4 regions of the Blautia difficilis genome follow, and region 3 is predicted to be linked to each of the others. Evidence: riboswitches for the same ligand, from Rfam matches in the RefSeq annotation. Region 3 holds a riboswitch; each other region holds the start of a gene.
The links. Region 3 has a riboswitch for cobalamin ahead of H8Z82_RS14525 (leucine-rich repeat domain-containing protein). Riboswitches for the same ligand answer to the same signal wherever they lie in the genome.

Region 1 (3,978 bases), on a different contig from region 3:
TCCGTCAGAAGCTTCGCTCTGGAAGATTCGATCACCGGCATGTGCTCATAAAGGGCATCTACCAGCTTCTGGATTCTCGGAGATTTGGGAATATCTGATGTTTGAAATTTTTCCATATTTCTCCTTTCTCATGAAAGAGGAGTTTTTCATCTTCGCATTGCCATTCCCAACGCTCAGACAAATTTCTTTCTCTTTTTCATGTACTCATGTAAAGTCATTATACCTCATTCGCCTCATAAGGTCAACAAAAAACAACATATTTCAAACTGTTTATATGTTGTTTTTTGTTTGAATTGTTTGTGAAATTTAGTTGTTTTTATTTTGAACCCCAATTGACAATCTTTCTTCTTTCTGTCATAATTGTTATATATATTTTTTCAGAATATCTCTGCAAAACAGTCATTAATTTTATTTAAAAGGGGATGATCCTTACGTATCTTGCAGATATCCATACACATTCCATTGCAAGCGGACACGGTACTTCCTGCACAATTTCCGATATGGCAAAAGAAGCCGGACGCAAAGGCATGAAGCTTCTGGGCATTACGGATCACGGTCCCGGCACGCTTGCTTCCGGCACATCTTCTTATTTCCGCGGGCTGCCATTCTGCCCCAGAAAGCGTTTTGGTGTAGAAGTACTTTATGGCGTAGAACTCAATATTCTGGACATTCAGGGACATGTAGATCTAAGTGATGAGCTGTTGTCTAATCTGGACTACGCTATCATAAGTATGCATAGCCAGAACTACAGATCCGGAACTGTCAAAGAGAATACTCTTGCATACCAGAATGCAATGAAGTATCCTGCCGTAAAGGTTCTGGGCCATTGTGATAACCCGGCTTTTCCGGTGGATTACGATACACTGGCTTATACAGCCAGCAGAGAAAATGTAATTTTTGAAATCAACGAAGTCTCACTGACTCCCGGCGGATACCGCGGTGACACCAGGGCAAATAACGCAGAAATCCTTCGTTGCTGCCTTAAATATCGGCTTCCCATTGTTTTATCCAGCGACAGCCATGGAAAAGAGCATGTAGGAGATTTTACCTATGCAGCAGAGTTTGTTCATCAGACTGGTTTTCCCGAATCATTGATTCTGAACAATCAGATTCCCAGACTGAAGGTTTTTCTTCAAACCCGTTAGTTGTTTCCAATATGTGTTCATGCCATTTCTTATGCAGACATATAAAAAAAGATCATCAACAGATATTTCTCATATAAATATCCATTGATGATCTTTTTTATCTTCACCGGTCAACCATCCTTACTGCTGATCTGCGCGCATTTTCTTCATCAGTTCAGCCAGTTCCTGATATTTCCCGGTCACATATCCATAGTTCTTTCTCTTATGAGGAAGCTGACAGTTGGTACAGTCCTTCAATCCACTGTCTGTATATCGAAAATTCCCACCGCATTGATCCCCCAGTGCATATAAAGGGCAATAACAAAACAAACAGTTAAAATCCTCAGGATCTGCTCCCTTATGGCAGGGAAAAAACTCACATTTTTTATGACTAAAAAAAGAATACTCTTTATCTTCCCAATATGGTTTTTCCATATCTCATTTCCTTCTTCCAAACAAGCAGATAACAGATCAATCTATCATTTTCTCCATAATAAAGAGGGAGCGATGCTACTCCGGGGTAGAAGATTAATCCGTTCATGAGTGCGCGGAGGGAACGAATATTTCCGAAGTAGTATCGCCTGCCATTTAATCATGTATAATTCATAAAGAACAGGCGCATTCCATAAAAAAATGTCTGCCTTCGAAAAAAAGCAGACAACGCTCCGAAGCTGCGGATTCAACGGAGTTGGTTGTTACACTTTACACGGAAGTTTAACCTCGCCATACTAAGCAGGTTTCCTGGCTCCAGGCTCATCGCTCCTCTCTCCTTCTCATGCTATGGCACAATGGATCTGCGAGATTTGCTCCTCTGTTACAGTGACCGGATCGCTCAGGTTTCTCACCTGATTCCCTCTCTCTGTACCGTATAATAACAGTATCAGCACTTAATATGTTCTATATGGAATTATACTGACCTTATAATAGCATCACTGTTAGAGAATGTCAACTATTTATCAAAGTTTTTCAGAAACTTTTTAATCGAATCAAGCAAGTAGCGAAGCGGATTGCGAATATCCGCTTGACTTTTTTTCAAACAAAAACCAGGTAACAGCACATATGGATGTCACCTGGCCTTTTCTCATTATTTTTTTTGATCGGATATAATCTTTTGCAGATTATACAAGTCTTCTTACTGATACAATTGTTCTATATGCAGCATTGTCGCTGATCTTAATACCATCTACAGAGTTGGATGCATGTACAATACGTCCATTTCCCATATAAATTGCCACATGGCCGCCATAGCAGATCAGATCACCCGGCTGCGCATTTGCATAAGATACTTCTGTTCCACAGTTCTGCTGTTCATAAGAAGTTCTCGGAAGACTTACTCCAAAGTTGGCATATACACTCTGTACAAATCCAGAACAGTCTGCACCACTTGTAAGACTTGTTCCTCCCCATACATATGGATTTCCCACAAACTGTGTAGCATAATCCACTACAGAAGAGCCTGAACCTGAACCAGAAGAAGAATTGTCAGAATCAGAAGACTGTTCTTCTTCATAATCTTCCTTTGATACTGTATTGTCAGAATCAATAACATTGCCATACTCATCATATTCCACATCCTCACCGGACTGTGCATTATCAATGACATTGCCATCTTCATCATATTCTACATCATCTGATTCCTCATAGGTATCTTCGTCTGTATCCTCATCTGTATTTTCAACCGGATTTCCATCCTCATCATACTCTACATCTTCTGAGTTTGCTGCTTCCTCTGCTGCAGCAGCTTCTTCTGCCGCCTGTCTTGCAGCTTCTTCCTCTGCCTGACGTCTGGCCTCTTCCTCTGCCGCAATACGCTCTGCTTCCAGCTGCTGGATCTCTGCAGTCTGCTCTGCCAGAAGATTTGCATATTCTGTTGCCTGCTGCTGTGCATATGCGATTTCATTTTCATAATCAGCAGACTCAGATTTTTTCTGATCAATCTGGCACTGAAGAGTATAAGACTGCTCTTCATAAGAAGATTTCATTTCTTCCAGCTCTGCCTTATCAGACTCATACTGTGTTTTTAAATTATTTACTTCATCAATGGTCTTCACATATTTGTCCAGATTTTTTCTGTCCTGCTCATACATCTGCTGGGTATTCTCAGCTCGTGTAAGAAGATCACTGAGATCTTCGGAATTCAACATCATCTGGAACCATGCAGAATCACCGCCCTGCTCATACAGACACTGGATACGCTTCTTCATACTCTCGTACTGCTTATCTCTGGCCTTCTGCGCTTTTGCAAGATCCTGCTTTGTTCTGATGATATCAACCTCTTTATTGCTGATATCATTCTTAAGAGTATCGATGGAAACCATAACACTAACAAGATTGGAATCCAACTCTGAAATTTCACTCTCAAGCTGTGCCTTTGCATTTGCCAGTTCATCCATGCGGGAATATGTGGCATCAAGCTGCTGGCTTGTAATCGCCTGTTCTTCTCTTAAATCATCTTCTCTGGAAGCGCTTACGCTTACGGCCTGTGATGCAGTCATAAGCAGTGCTAATGTAAGACATACAATTTTTTTCTTCATGGTCTCTCGTCCTCGTAACCTTTTATTTCTTTTTATGTAATAGTTTCGTAATATTTGTTTTAAGTCTTATTCATATTAACACATCGTTTCCATGAATGCAAGGTTTTTTTATAAATTATTTTAAATTTCCGTAACATTTAGTAATGTTTACGCAAAAAAGCAGCCGTCCCAAAGGACAAGCTGCTTCTCTTATTTCATATTGTATCTATCTCTGAATTTCTTAGCTAAAAAGATCTGCCAGGATCTGATCTGCAGTCTTGTTCAGATATCCATCCGGATCAGAAAGTGTATTTCTGTTCCATCTGAAATAGTTTCCGTTA
Region 2 (3,978 bases), on a different contig from region 3:
ATATGATGAAGGTTAAGAATGCAGGAGCTATTTTTATCGGAGAATACAGCTCTGAACCTCTGGGAGATTATTTTGCAGGACCAAACCACGTACTTCCCACCAACGGAACTGCCAAATTCTTCTCCGCCCTTTCTGTAGATGACTTTATCAAAAAATCCAGCATTGTCTATTATTCCAAAGCTGCACTGAGGGACATCCACAAGGATATTGTCCAGTTTGCAACATCTGAACAGCTGACTGCACATGCAAACTCCATTGCAGTACGTTTTGAGGAAGAAGAGAACTAATCAGAAGGAGACATACAATGGCCAGAGAAGCTTCGGTAGAAAGAAATACAAAAGAAACACAAATTAAATTAACGATCAGCCTGGACGGAACCGGATGTTCTCATATTGAGACAGGCGTAGGATTTTTTGACCACATGCTGGACGGCTTTACCAGACACGGACTTTTTGACCTGAACGTAAAAGTAAAGGGAGATCTGCAGGTAGATGACCACCACACCATTGAGGACACCGGAATTGTACTGGGAACAGCATTAAAAGAGGCAATCGGTGACAAAAAGGGCATAAAACGCTACGGAAGCTGCATCCTTCCTATGGATGAATCCCTGGTGCTCTGTGCCATTGACCTGTCCGGCAGACCCTATTTTGCCTGGGATGCAGAGTTTACCGCTGACCGGATCGGAGATATGTCTACAGAAATGGTGAAGGAGTTTTTCTATGCTATTTCCTATTCCTGCGGCATGAACCTGCACATCAAGGTCTTAAGCGGCGGCAACAATCACCATGTGGCAGAAGCCATGTTCAAAAGCTTCGCCAAGGCACTGGACGCAGCTACCTCCTATGACCCACGGATCACAGACGTACTTTCCACAAAGGGAAGTCTGGCATAAAGGAGGCATATATGAATAAAAAAATTACCCCTGTACAGCAGTCCGGGGAAAAAACCTTCACCTGGGCAGACTTTAAGTTAAACAGTGACGGAATGGTACCTGTAATAGCACAGGACTATGAGACTGGTGAAGTACTGATGTTGGCCTATATGAATGAAGAGGCCTACAATACCACTGTGGAGACAGGAAAAATGACCTACTGGAGCAGAAGCCGCAATGAACTGTGGACCAAGGGTCTGACCTCCGGACATCTCCAATATGTGAAATCCCTTACCCTGGACTGCGACAACGACACTATCCTGGCCAGGGTGGAGCAGGTGGGAGCCGCCTGTCACACCGGAAACAGAACCTGCTTTTTCAAACCACTGTACCAAAGGTAAGCTTTCTGAAGATTTTCGACATTATACTCCCAATATCCGGAAAAATGTCTGAAAAATACAAAACGATTTTTGCTAATTTTCGTCTTATTCTTGACAATCTTTAAAATTTGTGGTAAAAAAAGAGTATCCGAATTGAATATGTGCAAGAGTTATAACGTTAAGGTTGCATCCTAATGGATGTGCAAAAGGGAATCCGGTGAGAATCCGGAACGATACCGTCACTGTGTAAGGGAGCTGTTTTTCAGAACCACTGGTTTACCGGGAAGGGAGAAGCAGCGATGAACGAAGTCAGGAGATCTGCCTTAGCGTGGAATTTGAGGTCTGCGGTTTACAGTACCTTTGTTCTCATGACTTACATAGTTCTTATCGTATCCTGCCGGATCCTTATGTTAGATGCGGTATTTACGAAATCCGATACAAACCGTGTATAATGAGAAAAGTAACAGCTGCGGAGATGTGGCTGTTTTTCTTTGCATACATCCGTCCGGAAATATTTAATTATTAAAAGAGGATAAACACCATGAAAAGAAAATCTATGTTAGCCTTATTGTTAGCAGTATCAATGACTTGCTCTATGACAGCAGCTACCGGCACAGTTGCATTTGCAGAGGACGCAGCTACAGAAGAATCCGCCGATGACGCAGCTGCTACAGATGACGCAGCAGCTACAGAGGATACAGCAGCAGAAGATGCAGAAGCTACAGATGACGCTTCCGCAGATGCTGATGCTTCTTCCGATGATCAGAAGGCAGCTGATGAGGTTGGCGCACTGATCGATAAAATCTATGTTCAGGAAAGAACAGACACAACAGATGATGACTGTAAGGCAGCCAAAGAAGCATGGGATAAGCTGACAGATGCCCAGAAGGAACTGGTAACAGGTGAAAATGCAGATCCTGACTACTTCGGACGTGACACAGGAGATGCTTCCAAAGATGATCCTCGCAACCAGGATGAAATCGGTGAAAACGAGCTTTTAGTAGTAAGCTTTGGTACCTCCTTTAACGACAGCCGTGCAGAGGATGTCAAAGGCATTGAAGATGCTCTGGCAGCAGCATATCCGGACTGGTCTGTAAGAAGAGCTTTCACAGCACAGATCATCATCAACCATGTACAGGCAAGAGATAACGAAGTGATCGACAACATGCAGCAGGCACTGGACCGTGCAGTAGCTAACGGCGTTAAGAACCTGGTTGTACAGCCTACTCATCTGATGCATGGTGCTGAATATGATGAAATGACAGAAGCAATTGATGAATACAAAGATAAATTTGAATCTGTAGCAATCGCTGAACCAATGCTTGGTGAGGTTGGTGATGACGCTACTGTGATCAACGATGACAAAAAAGCAGTTGCCCAGGCAATTACAGATGAAGCTTGCAAGGTAGCCGGATTCGATGATATGAAGGCAGCCGCAGATGCTGGTACAGCATTTGTATTCATGGGACATGGTACTTCCCATACAGCAAACGTAACCTACGACCAGATGCAGACACAGATGAATGATCTTGGATTCACAAACGCTTTCATCGGTACTGTTGAAGGTGAACCGGAAGATACCGCATGCGATAAAGTAATCGAAAAGGTAAAAGAAGCAGGATTCAAGAATGTAATCATTCGTCCTCTGATGGTTGTTGCAGGTGACCATGCAAACAACGATATGGCCGGCGATGATGAAGATTCCTGGAAGAGCCAGTTTGTAGCATCTGGAGATTTCGACAGTGTTGACTGCCAGATCGAAGGACTTGGAAGAATTGCAGCAGTAGAAGATCTGTATGTAGCTCATACAAAAGCAGCAATCGACTCCCTGGGAGCAACAGATGATGCAGCTGCAGATGAGAACGCTGAAGCAGCAGATGATGAAACTGCATCAGAAAATGAAGCAACAGATGAAACTGCAACAGATAATGCAGCAGCAGATGAAACAGCAACAGAAGAAGCAGATGCTGAATAATCAAATTAAATAAAATCAGGCCTGCCGGATAACCGGTACAGGCAACAGAATCTGCCCGGATACTTGCAATAGTTTCCGGGCAGATGTATTATGTAGATATTAAGTCTGGAATAGATACATTTCGTTACTGTTCACTGGTAATATCCCGCGAGGTGTTTTTTGTGAGCGAAGGTCACAGAAAACCCGAGACATACCGCGCGAATTTATGCGATTAGCATAAATTCTGTGCATCGCGAAGCGTGTTGCTGGGAACGAAGTGAACAGTAACATACATTTTACCCAGACATTTTATGTAACAGACAGGTAACAGAAAGGAAGACATTATTATGAAAAGACGTTCATTCGTATTATTTTTATCTGCGCTGACCATGTCAGCCGCTTTAATCGGTACCAGCCCTGTACTGGCAGAAACAAAAGAAACCACAGAAGCAGCGGACAGCAAGAATGCAGATGCCAAAGACGCAGATACCAAGGACAGTGATGCTAAGGATACTGCAGACTCCGCAGCTCTGGAGGATGGGGTTTACACAGCTGAGTTTGATACAGACAGCAGCATGTTCCATGTAAACGAGGCCAATGACAAAAAGGGAACCCTTACTGTAAAAGACGGCAAAATGACCATCCATGTGAGCCTGGTATCCAAAAAGATCGTCAACCTCTTTGCAGGAACTGCAGAAGATGCTGCCAAAGACGGAGCCGAAATCCTTGATCCTACCACAGATACTGTAAAATACAGTGACGGAACGACA
Region 3 (3,978 bases):
CAAAAATCGTATTGTTCATTTAATTCCTCCTTATTATAACATTTTCCCAGAGCTTTGAGAACCTCCAAAACAACCCTTAATCAACCATGAACTGTTTTATTCCCACCTCCCGTTCAGGCAAAGCCAACGGGCAGAATGTTATAATATTCAGGAATGTTTGCTTTACCATTATAAAATTTAAATTATCTTTGTGAAAATGTCGGCGAACGCCAGAGAAATCCGTTATGAACCGCCAGACCTGGCACGGGTGATATAAGATTTTCACTATAGTCTATAGTTTAAAATATGCTGTTCAAAAAAACAAGTACTATTTCACACGTTACTGTTCAATTACTGTTCCAAAACAAAAAACATTACCTGTAAAATCAAATTCCCACACATCCAGTAACCAGCGCAGGAAAAGTGTTTCTTTTCTGTGCATTTGCAGGCATCTTAGAGATTCTTAGGTAAAAAAAATCTGCGTTATGAGCCGGCTGCCTCACGTGTCTGAGCGGAGCCTGCAGCGGAGCGAGTTTGACAAGACGGCTCATGCTTTTAGCAGATTTTTTTCGCCTTAGAAGCTCTTAGATGCCGAAACCGCACAGAAAAGAAACGCTTTCCCTGCGCGTCCCCTCCCTGATTTTGTCTCCCCCTCAAAAAATTTGTTGTCTTTTCTCCAAAAAAGTGTATAATACGATTTAATCGAACATTCATTGACAATTACCGGTTTTTAGTTCTGTCAGTCACGGTATAGAAATGTCGGACTTTCAGCTAAGAGGGAATCAGGTCAGAATCCTGAACAGTCGTGCTGCTGTATACGTGCAGCCATATCTCATATCCATTGCATCGTTATGCGAGAAGGAGAGACATGGCGTTACTGCGTGAGTCAGAATACCTGCTATAAACTGCCGCCATTAACTACACGCAATAGGAAATGGAAGGGTGATCTTCTTTAGTGTTCTCTTTTTTACAGAAGTATCATCCTTACATATGTTTTCTCTGTTCCTTTTAAGGAATATAGAACACCGGCAGTTATTGGTACCTTGTTATTTTTATCATAGTCCATACTACTCCCATGCAGAGAAAACAACATTGTCTATCAGCAAAGGAGTATTTTTTTATGTCAAATTCTCTGACACTTACGCGTCGTAACTGCGGACAGTATATTGAGAAGAATATGGAACTTCCACAAAACTGCCGCTCTATCTCAGCAGAAACCTTTTTTAACAGACCTGATATTCGTTCTGTGGTATTTCCCTATGAAATGGAACAGATTGGAAACAAAGCCTTTCAGGGATGTTCCCGGTTAAGCAGAATAGAGCTTCCTGAACATCTGCAAAAACTTGGCATAGGGGTATTTTCAGACTGCATTTCTCTGAAAAAAGTCAAAATTCCCGCCAGCCTTACCAGTATTCCAAAAAATGCATTTAACAATGGCCGAAAACTGAACAGTCTGGAGTTCGCCCCGAACAGCAAACTGACATTTATCGGTCCGAATGCCTTTTCAGAATGCGCTACTCTTACGGAAGTTGTTTTCCCTGCCTCTCTGGAAGAAATCGATGACAGGGCTTTTTATAAATGTAAGAAACTGAGTTGTATTTCTTTTCCGGGGGGGGGATTTAAGGGTTATCGGAAAGCAGGCTTTCTATTTCTGCGGAATGGATTCGCTGCAGCTGCCTGATTCGCTGGAAGTCCTTGATGAGAGTGCTTTTTTTAAGTGCTGTAATCTGACCTCTGTGGTGATTCCGCCCAATGTCAGATACCTTGGAAAATGGATCTTTCATGGATGTAACCGCCTGCAGTATCTGGAGATTCGCCATGATCCTGAATTTATCGGGGAATGGATCATCAACAAAGCGGCTACGATCCGCTGTTATAAAGGTTCTAAAGTAGACAGATACTGCCAGCAGTCAGGATTCAAAGTAGAATACTTTTCCTAATAACAACAAAATCTGTATTGAACAGACAAAAAAGAGGAATGTTTATGAATGATACTTTTACTTATTTTCAAAAGAAGGGATGTACTGTTTTTTCTTTTCCGGGAAAAACAAGGGTTCTTAGCACCAGTCCTCTTAATGGCGGGATCACTGCTCATCTCACGCATGCTTTAAATATCAACTGCATGAATGGTGCCTATGAATGTGAAATGCTTGGAAACACCTATGAGGAAGACCTGAACATTCATACAAAAGAGCTGGGAATTGATCCGCAGACAGCAACCGCACTCAGCACAGCGGCATGGACTGAACTGTGTGCTGTTGAGAAAATCTGTTATCAGGAGTTATCCGTGACTGCTGCTGTTACAGGGGGAATTGATTCAAACGGAATGTGTCCGGGAGATCCTTCTTCTTACTATGAAAGAAACGGCGCTTACGAGATGCTGCCACCCGGTACGATCAATGTTTTTATCTATATCAATCAGAATGTTACAGAGGCAGCCATGGTCCGCTCAATGATGATTGCTTCGGAGGCAAAAGCAGCGGCCGTTTCACATCTCTTACTTGGAAGCTGTTATTCAGAAGAAATCGCGACAGGTTCTGGTACTGACGGAATGGTGATTGCCTCGGCTATGGAGGGTGAGCTGACACTTACCGATGCCTCCGGACATTCCAAGCTTGGAGAGCTGATTGGCAGGGCAGTCCGTATGGCAGTAAAACATGCCCTGATGAAACAGACAGCTGCCTGTGGTCCGAGACAGTTTCAGGTTCTTGTTCGTACTGGCAGATATGGAATCACCCCGGGAACTCTGTGGGATTTTTATATAGAGCATGAGATTCTTTTTCATGCATACAATATTAGTTTTAAGAAAGCTTCTGAGCTGGAAGAAATACTTCTATCGCGAAACAGAAACAGCAATCTGGTTTTATGTGTGTCTCTTTATCTTCATCTGATGGATCAGCTTCGCTGGGGACTAATCATGGAACCGGAGGCTGTCCGAGAGGGAAAAAGGCTGCTTCTTTATGGACTGTACTGTGGACGGGATACTTATCTGGGCGATGTTTATCCTGAAGATGTATGGAAGAACGAAGTACTGAAAACATTTTCACTTAAAGAACAGCTGATTTATATTTTAATCTGTTATTTTTCTGTCAGATCATAGTTGGATCATCACATTTTTATGGTAAAAATATTCTATGCCTGCTTTCTCCTGATGAAATACAAAAGGGAAGTGAATAGAATAAGTTCAATGTCCACTCACTTCCCTCCTGAAATCGTTGAAACCTATATACACATTATAAGGGAAAAGCCGCAAAAAGGCGAATCCGGGTGGTTGTGGATAAAGTAAAAATGACGGATAAAAAACAGTACATAACATCAATAAAAAAATTTAAAATTCGTCATTTTTACTAATGCCCTATGCAAGGGTCTGAACAATAACCTAACATCAAGCATCAGGTAAACTAATAAACAGCCTGAAGAAAACTCTCCAGACTGTTTTTATCATTTCTGTGCGAAATACTCTTTTGTAAGTGTAATGGCGGTTCCTGAAAGCAGGAATACACCAATTAAGTTGGGGATTGCCATGAGACCGTTGAATGTCTCAGCAATACTCCAGAGAAGTCCCAGATCTACAGTTGCACCAATGATTGCCACTAATGAATAGGCGATCATAAATGGGCGGATAACTTTTGCAGAGAATAAAAATTCAATACAACGTGCTCCGTAAAGTCCCCATCCGATAATCGTTGAGAATGCAAAGCAGCACATGGCAACTGCCGTAAAGATGGAAACCCAGCCTCCGTATGTAGAAGTAAATCCGGAAATTGTAAGTTCTGCACCTGCCGCTGCACCGTAATTTACCGGCACGCCGCTTACAAGGATCACAAGTGCTGTCAGAGTACAGATCACGATCGTATCTGCAAATACCTCAAAGATACCAAACATACCCTGTTTTACAGGCTTGCTTGTATCTGCACAGGCATGAGCGATAGACCCTGTACCAAGTCCGGCTTCATTGGAGAAAATACCTCTGGAAACACCCTTTTTCATACTGAGGAA
Region 4 (3,978 bases), on a different contig from region 3:
TAATTCCTACAAATTCCTTTTCCTTTATGGCTGCGTCAATTCCCTTAAGAATCTCATTTCCGCCAAGCTCCACATGGATATCAGAAGCTGTCAGTTTCATGATTTCTCACCTCCGAATCCATAAGATCTGCGTACCAGCAGATAAATAAAGCAAGGTGCTCCGATCATGGATACCAGGATTCCGATTGGGACTTCACTCTTGGGAATAATGATCCTGGAAGCAACATCTGCCCAGATCAGGAAAATGGAACCGCTAAGTGCTGACAGTGGAAGCATTTTCTTGTGATCGGTTCCAAAGAACATTCGTACCACATGAGGAATAATGAGTCCTACAAATCCAATGATACCTGCGGAATATACCACAAAACCGATCAACAGTGCTGTCACTACAAGATACACCTGACGATATCTGTGCAGGTCAGTTCCTAATGTGATGGATACCTCATCTCCAAGCAGCATCATATTGAGAATACGGCTCTGGGTGCAGAAAAACAGGGTTGCTATAAAAACGCAGGGAATAATCACAGCCAGATTTTCCCATTTCGCACCTGCCAAACTTCCCATCAGCCAGAAAGTAACTGTCTGGATTCCATCTCTGTCGCCCGCAATATAGACAACAAAGTTTGAAAATGCACTGCACACACTTCCAAGTGCTGTACCTGCAAGCAGAAGTCGGACTGAATTTGCCCGGCCTCCTATATTTGCAGTGATCTGTACCAGTACAGAAATAAGGAAGGCTCCGATAAATGCGCAGATTCCAATAGAGTTGGAGCCAAATACGGCTCCAACTCCAAGAAAGATTGCCACTGTTGCACCAAGAGATGCACCAGAGGAAATACCCAGAATATACGGATCTGCAATCGGATTTTTCACAATGGCCTGCATTACCACACCTGCAACTGCCAGACCCATGCCAACGGCTGTTGCAAGAAGAATACGGGGAAGGCGGATAAACCACACAATATCAGACATGGCTCCTACACCATAAACCTCCGGATCCCCGATTCCAAACACTTTATACAAAATTACACTATACACATCTTTCACAGAAAGATCTACAGAACCAATGGTAACTGCAGTCAGAATGGATATCACCAGAAGCACAGTCAGTAATATCACCGCCAGCACATAGATCGGCTTTCCATGAAAAATTCCATTTTTAAAATCCGGTTTTCTTTTCATTTTATTCGTACAGATCCGGATATAATGCTTTTGCAAATGTCATAATTCCGTCATAGGTTCTGACACCGCTGCAGTATACTTCATTCAAGTTTACAGAGAATACTTTGTTGTTCTTAACTGCTGAAAGGCTCGCATATGCAGGGTTATCTGTAATATCAGCGATTGCCTCATCAGATGTCATAAATCCATCATAGTTGATCATGAATAATACGTCCGGATCAGCTGCGATCAGATCCTCTGCACCAACGTTTTCAGAGTTCTCTGCACCAAGCTTCAGCTCTGCACCAAGTGTCTCCGGAATATTTCCGCCAAGTGTCTCTGTTCCATATACACGGAAGGAATCTCCCTCATCCTCAAGAACTGCTACGGATAACGGGTCTGTTCCTTCTACATGCTCTTTTACTTTATCAATCTCACCCTTCATCTGATCAACGATTTCCTCTGCCTTGTCTTCGCAATCAAAGATCTTGCCAATGTTCAGGATATCCTCATATTCGTCTTCAATTGTACGTGGGAACTCAGAAGCCGGTCCCTTTGCAGCACTGTTCAGGGACATGTATGTATTTACATCTCTCTCCTGCCAGAAACTTACATCAGAAAGCCAGTCATCATCGAAAGAAGAATACCATGCCGCAATAAAATCAGGCTCCATTGCAACAACTTCCTCTTTGGATGGCTTGGTATCCATATACTGAATCTTGTCAAATTCATCTTTTAAATCCTCACGCACATCACCGTCCAGACCGCAAGCAGCTACGATCTTATCACCGAGACCAAGTGCCAGAAGCTCTTCGATATTGGAGTTTGCATATGCAAATACTTTCTCCGGAGCTTTCTCAAAAGTCATTTCAACCGGTTCGTTCTCATAATTGTAGGTTGTGATTGTTACGGGATAATGGCTGTCTCCATCCTCCGCAAATACAGTTGTTCCCATTCCCAGGCTGAGAATTCCTGCCAGACATAACATTCCTGCTGCTGTTTTCATGTTTTTCATGCTTTTTCTCCTTATTTTTTCTTTTGTTTTTTTGCTTTTAAAAGAAAAAAGTCCGCTTCCATGAAAAAGCGGGCATCACAAAAAAACATGATACGAAAGACAGCACTTTACACGGAAGTTTCTTTCTATGAACCAAGCAGGTTTCCTGGCTTACAGCTTAAATCCCCATTCCCTTCTCACATAAAAATGCAATGGATATGAATGTGGCATAACTGAATACAGTGACCGGATCGTTCAGGATTCTCACCTGATTCCCTCTTCTGAAAATAGTGTAAATTTTATATATTTTTCAGCACTTGGCACATTTATTCTTTTAACTATAAATGAGCAAATTTGAGAAACTGCACAATTAAATCTTCAGTATGCGGACAGTAAAAAAGAATAAAGTAGTTTAATGTTCGCGTAATGTGTACAACCAGCTACAAATTTTGTGCAATTTTCGGTATTTGCTCATTTATAGCTTTTAAGCAAAATTATTATAACTTACGCTTTAACCAAAGTAAAGAATTTTCTTTAACAATATTTTTGATAATCTTACTTTTTTGTATTTGCTGGAATTCCCAGAGGTTGACCGCCCCTGCCGGGGGGGGGGATAAAGTTCGCGCACCACTCATATAGCATGTCTTGCAATCCATAAGACATTGAATTACATTCGTGCTATTCACAGAGAGATACAAAAGATGACATACACAGCACTCTTTCCTATGATTGTTGAGGAAATATTATCCCTTAACGCCTTATCTCATCACCATATCAAAAAGACTCTGATAACTATCCACAACATCAAAAACAACGCTGTCACTACTGATAGCCTTAAAGTGTTCCCGTGCGCAGTGTATCTTAGATTCCTCAATCGAACGCAGCTGCATAGAGGACATAGAGCCCTTGGTTTCAGCTGCAAAATAAATATGCTTTACCTTTCCCTTATAGAAAGCAATTGCCCAGTCAGGATTATAATTTCCTACCGGTGTCGAAATATAGAATCCATTCAGCAGTACAGATCTTTTGGATGATGATGTCAATGATATTTTAAAAGTAAGCGAAGGCAGATTGAAGAATGTTTTCGTATTATGAAAACTGATTTTTCTGCAAGACCAGTTTATTTACAGGATGATAACAGGATTAAAGCTCATCTTCTAATCTGTTTTCTCTCATTAACAATCTACCGTTATCTTGAGAAAAAGTTAAATTTGCAATATACCTGTGAAGAATTATTGGACTCTCTAAAGGCAATGAATTTTGCAGAAATACAGGAACAGGGATTCATCCCGCTGTATAAACGCGAAAAGATTACGAATGCTCTTCATGAAAGCTGTGGTTTTAGGACAGACTATCAATTTATAACAAAGAGCAAAATGAAAACAATACAGAAAAAAAGTAAAGGGAAGGAATAAATTATTATACTTCAAAACAACGGCAAAAATCGCTGAACCCCAGTAAAATCAATGGATACAGCGATTTTTTCTTCTAATAACTGTCAAAGGCAGGATCATGTAAAAACTCCTGAATTCAAGAAAGAATCCTGCTTGCAGGATTCTCCGCCTACAACAGGTCGCTTCAGCGACATAATCCCGCTCCGTCGCAGTGCGATCCTGCCCGGAGGGCTTTTTTATGTTATAGGAACATTACGGAGTAATTTCCTATAATATAAAAAGCCGCCAGAAATCTCTATGCTGATTTCTGACGGTCCATTATTTTGTTTATCCTATAATTGGTAAACATCATATCCACAAATTGCTCCGCTGTGAAGGAGCTCCTGCAATTCTCAATTAGATCTGGGTAATTACAAAGATATCATAAAT

Region 1: another riboswitch for cobalamin. It lies ahead of H8Z82_RS07065 (cysteine-rich small domain-containing protein); the one in region 3 lies ahead of H8Z82_RS14525 (leucine-rich repeat domain-containing protein).
Region 2: another riboswitch for cobalamin. It lies ahead of H8Z82_RS03075 (sirohydrochlorin cobaltochelatase); the one in region 3 lies ahead of H8Z82_RS14525 (leucine-rich repeat domain-containing protein).
Region 4: another riboswitch for cobalamin. It lies ahead of H8Z82_RS10150 (ABC transporter substrate-binding protein); the one in region 3 lies ahead of H8Z82_RS14525 (leucine-rich repeat domain-containing protein).

What each region holds. Positions count from the first base shown of each region.
Region 1 is NZ_JACOQG010000008.1:82,497-86,474, forward strand. Features, by position in the region: gene H8Z82_RS07055 (glycyl radical protein) at 1-116, opposite strand, end outside; gene H8Z82_RS07060 (phosphatase) at 423-1,145, shown strand; gene H8Z82_RS07065 (cysteine-rich small domain-containing protein) at 1,266-1,559, opposite strand; cobalamin riboswitch at 1,839-2,030, opposite strand; gene H8Z82_RS07070 (C40 family peptidase) at 2,243-3,658, opposite strand; gene H8Z82_RS07075 (N-acetylmuramoyl-L-alanine amidase family protein) at 3,879-3,978, opposite strand, start outside.
Region 2 is NZ_JACOQG010000003.1:14,550-18,527, reverse strand. Features, by position in the region: gene hisD (histidinol dehydrogenase) at 1-287, shown strand, start outside; gene hisB (imidazoleglycerol-phosphate dehydratase HisB) at 305-895, shown strand; partial or broken gene hisI (phosphoribosyl-AMP cyclohydrolase) at 958-1,272, shown strand; cobalamin riboswitch at 1,419-1,594, shown strand; gene H8Z82_RS03075 (sirohydrochlorin cobaltochelatase) at 1,796-3,229, shown strand; gene H8Z82_RS03070 (hypothetical protein) at 3,556-3,978, shown strand, end outside.
Region 3 is NZ_JACOQG010000032.1:4,953-8,930, forward strand. Features, by position in the region: cobalamin riboswitch at 694-896, shown strand; gene H8Z82_RS14525 (leucine-rich repeat domain-containing protein) at 1,100-1,660, shown strand; gene H8Z82_RS14530 (leucine-rich repeat protein) at 1,638-1,919, shown strand; gene H8Z82_RS14535 (adenosylcobinamide amidohydrolase) at 1,964-3,079, shown strand; gene H8Z82_RS14540 (alanine/glycine:cation symporter family protein) at 3,421-3,978, opposite strand, start outside.
Region 4 is NZ_JACOQG010000015.1:17,404-21,381, reverse strand. Features, by position in the region: gene H8Z82_RS10160 (ABC transporter ATP-binding protein) at 1-100, opposite strand, end outside; gene H8Z82_RS10155 (FecCD family ABC transporter permease) at 97-1,182, opposite strand; gene H8Z82_RS10150 (ABC transporter substrate-binding protein) at 1,184-2,176, opposite strand; cobalamin riboswitch at 2,295-2,491, opposite strand; gene H8Z82_RS17145 (restriction endonuclease) at 2,914-3,198, opposite strand; partial or broken gene H8Z82_RS10145 (IS1634 family transposase) at 3,173-3,570, shown strand; gene H8Z82_RS10140 (aspartate kinase) at 3,946-3,978, opposite strand, start outside.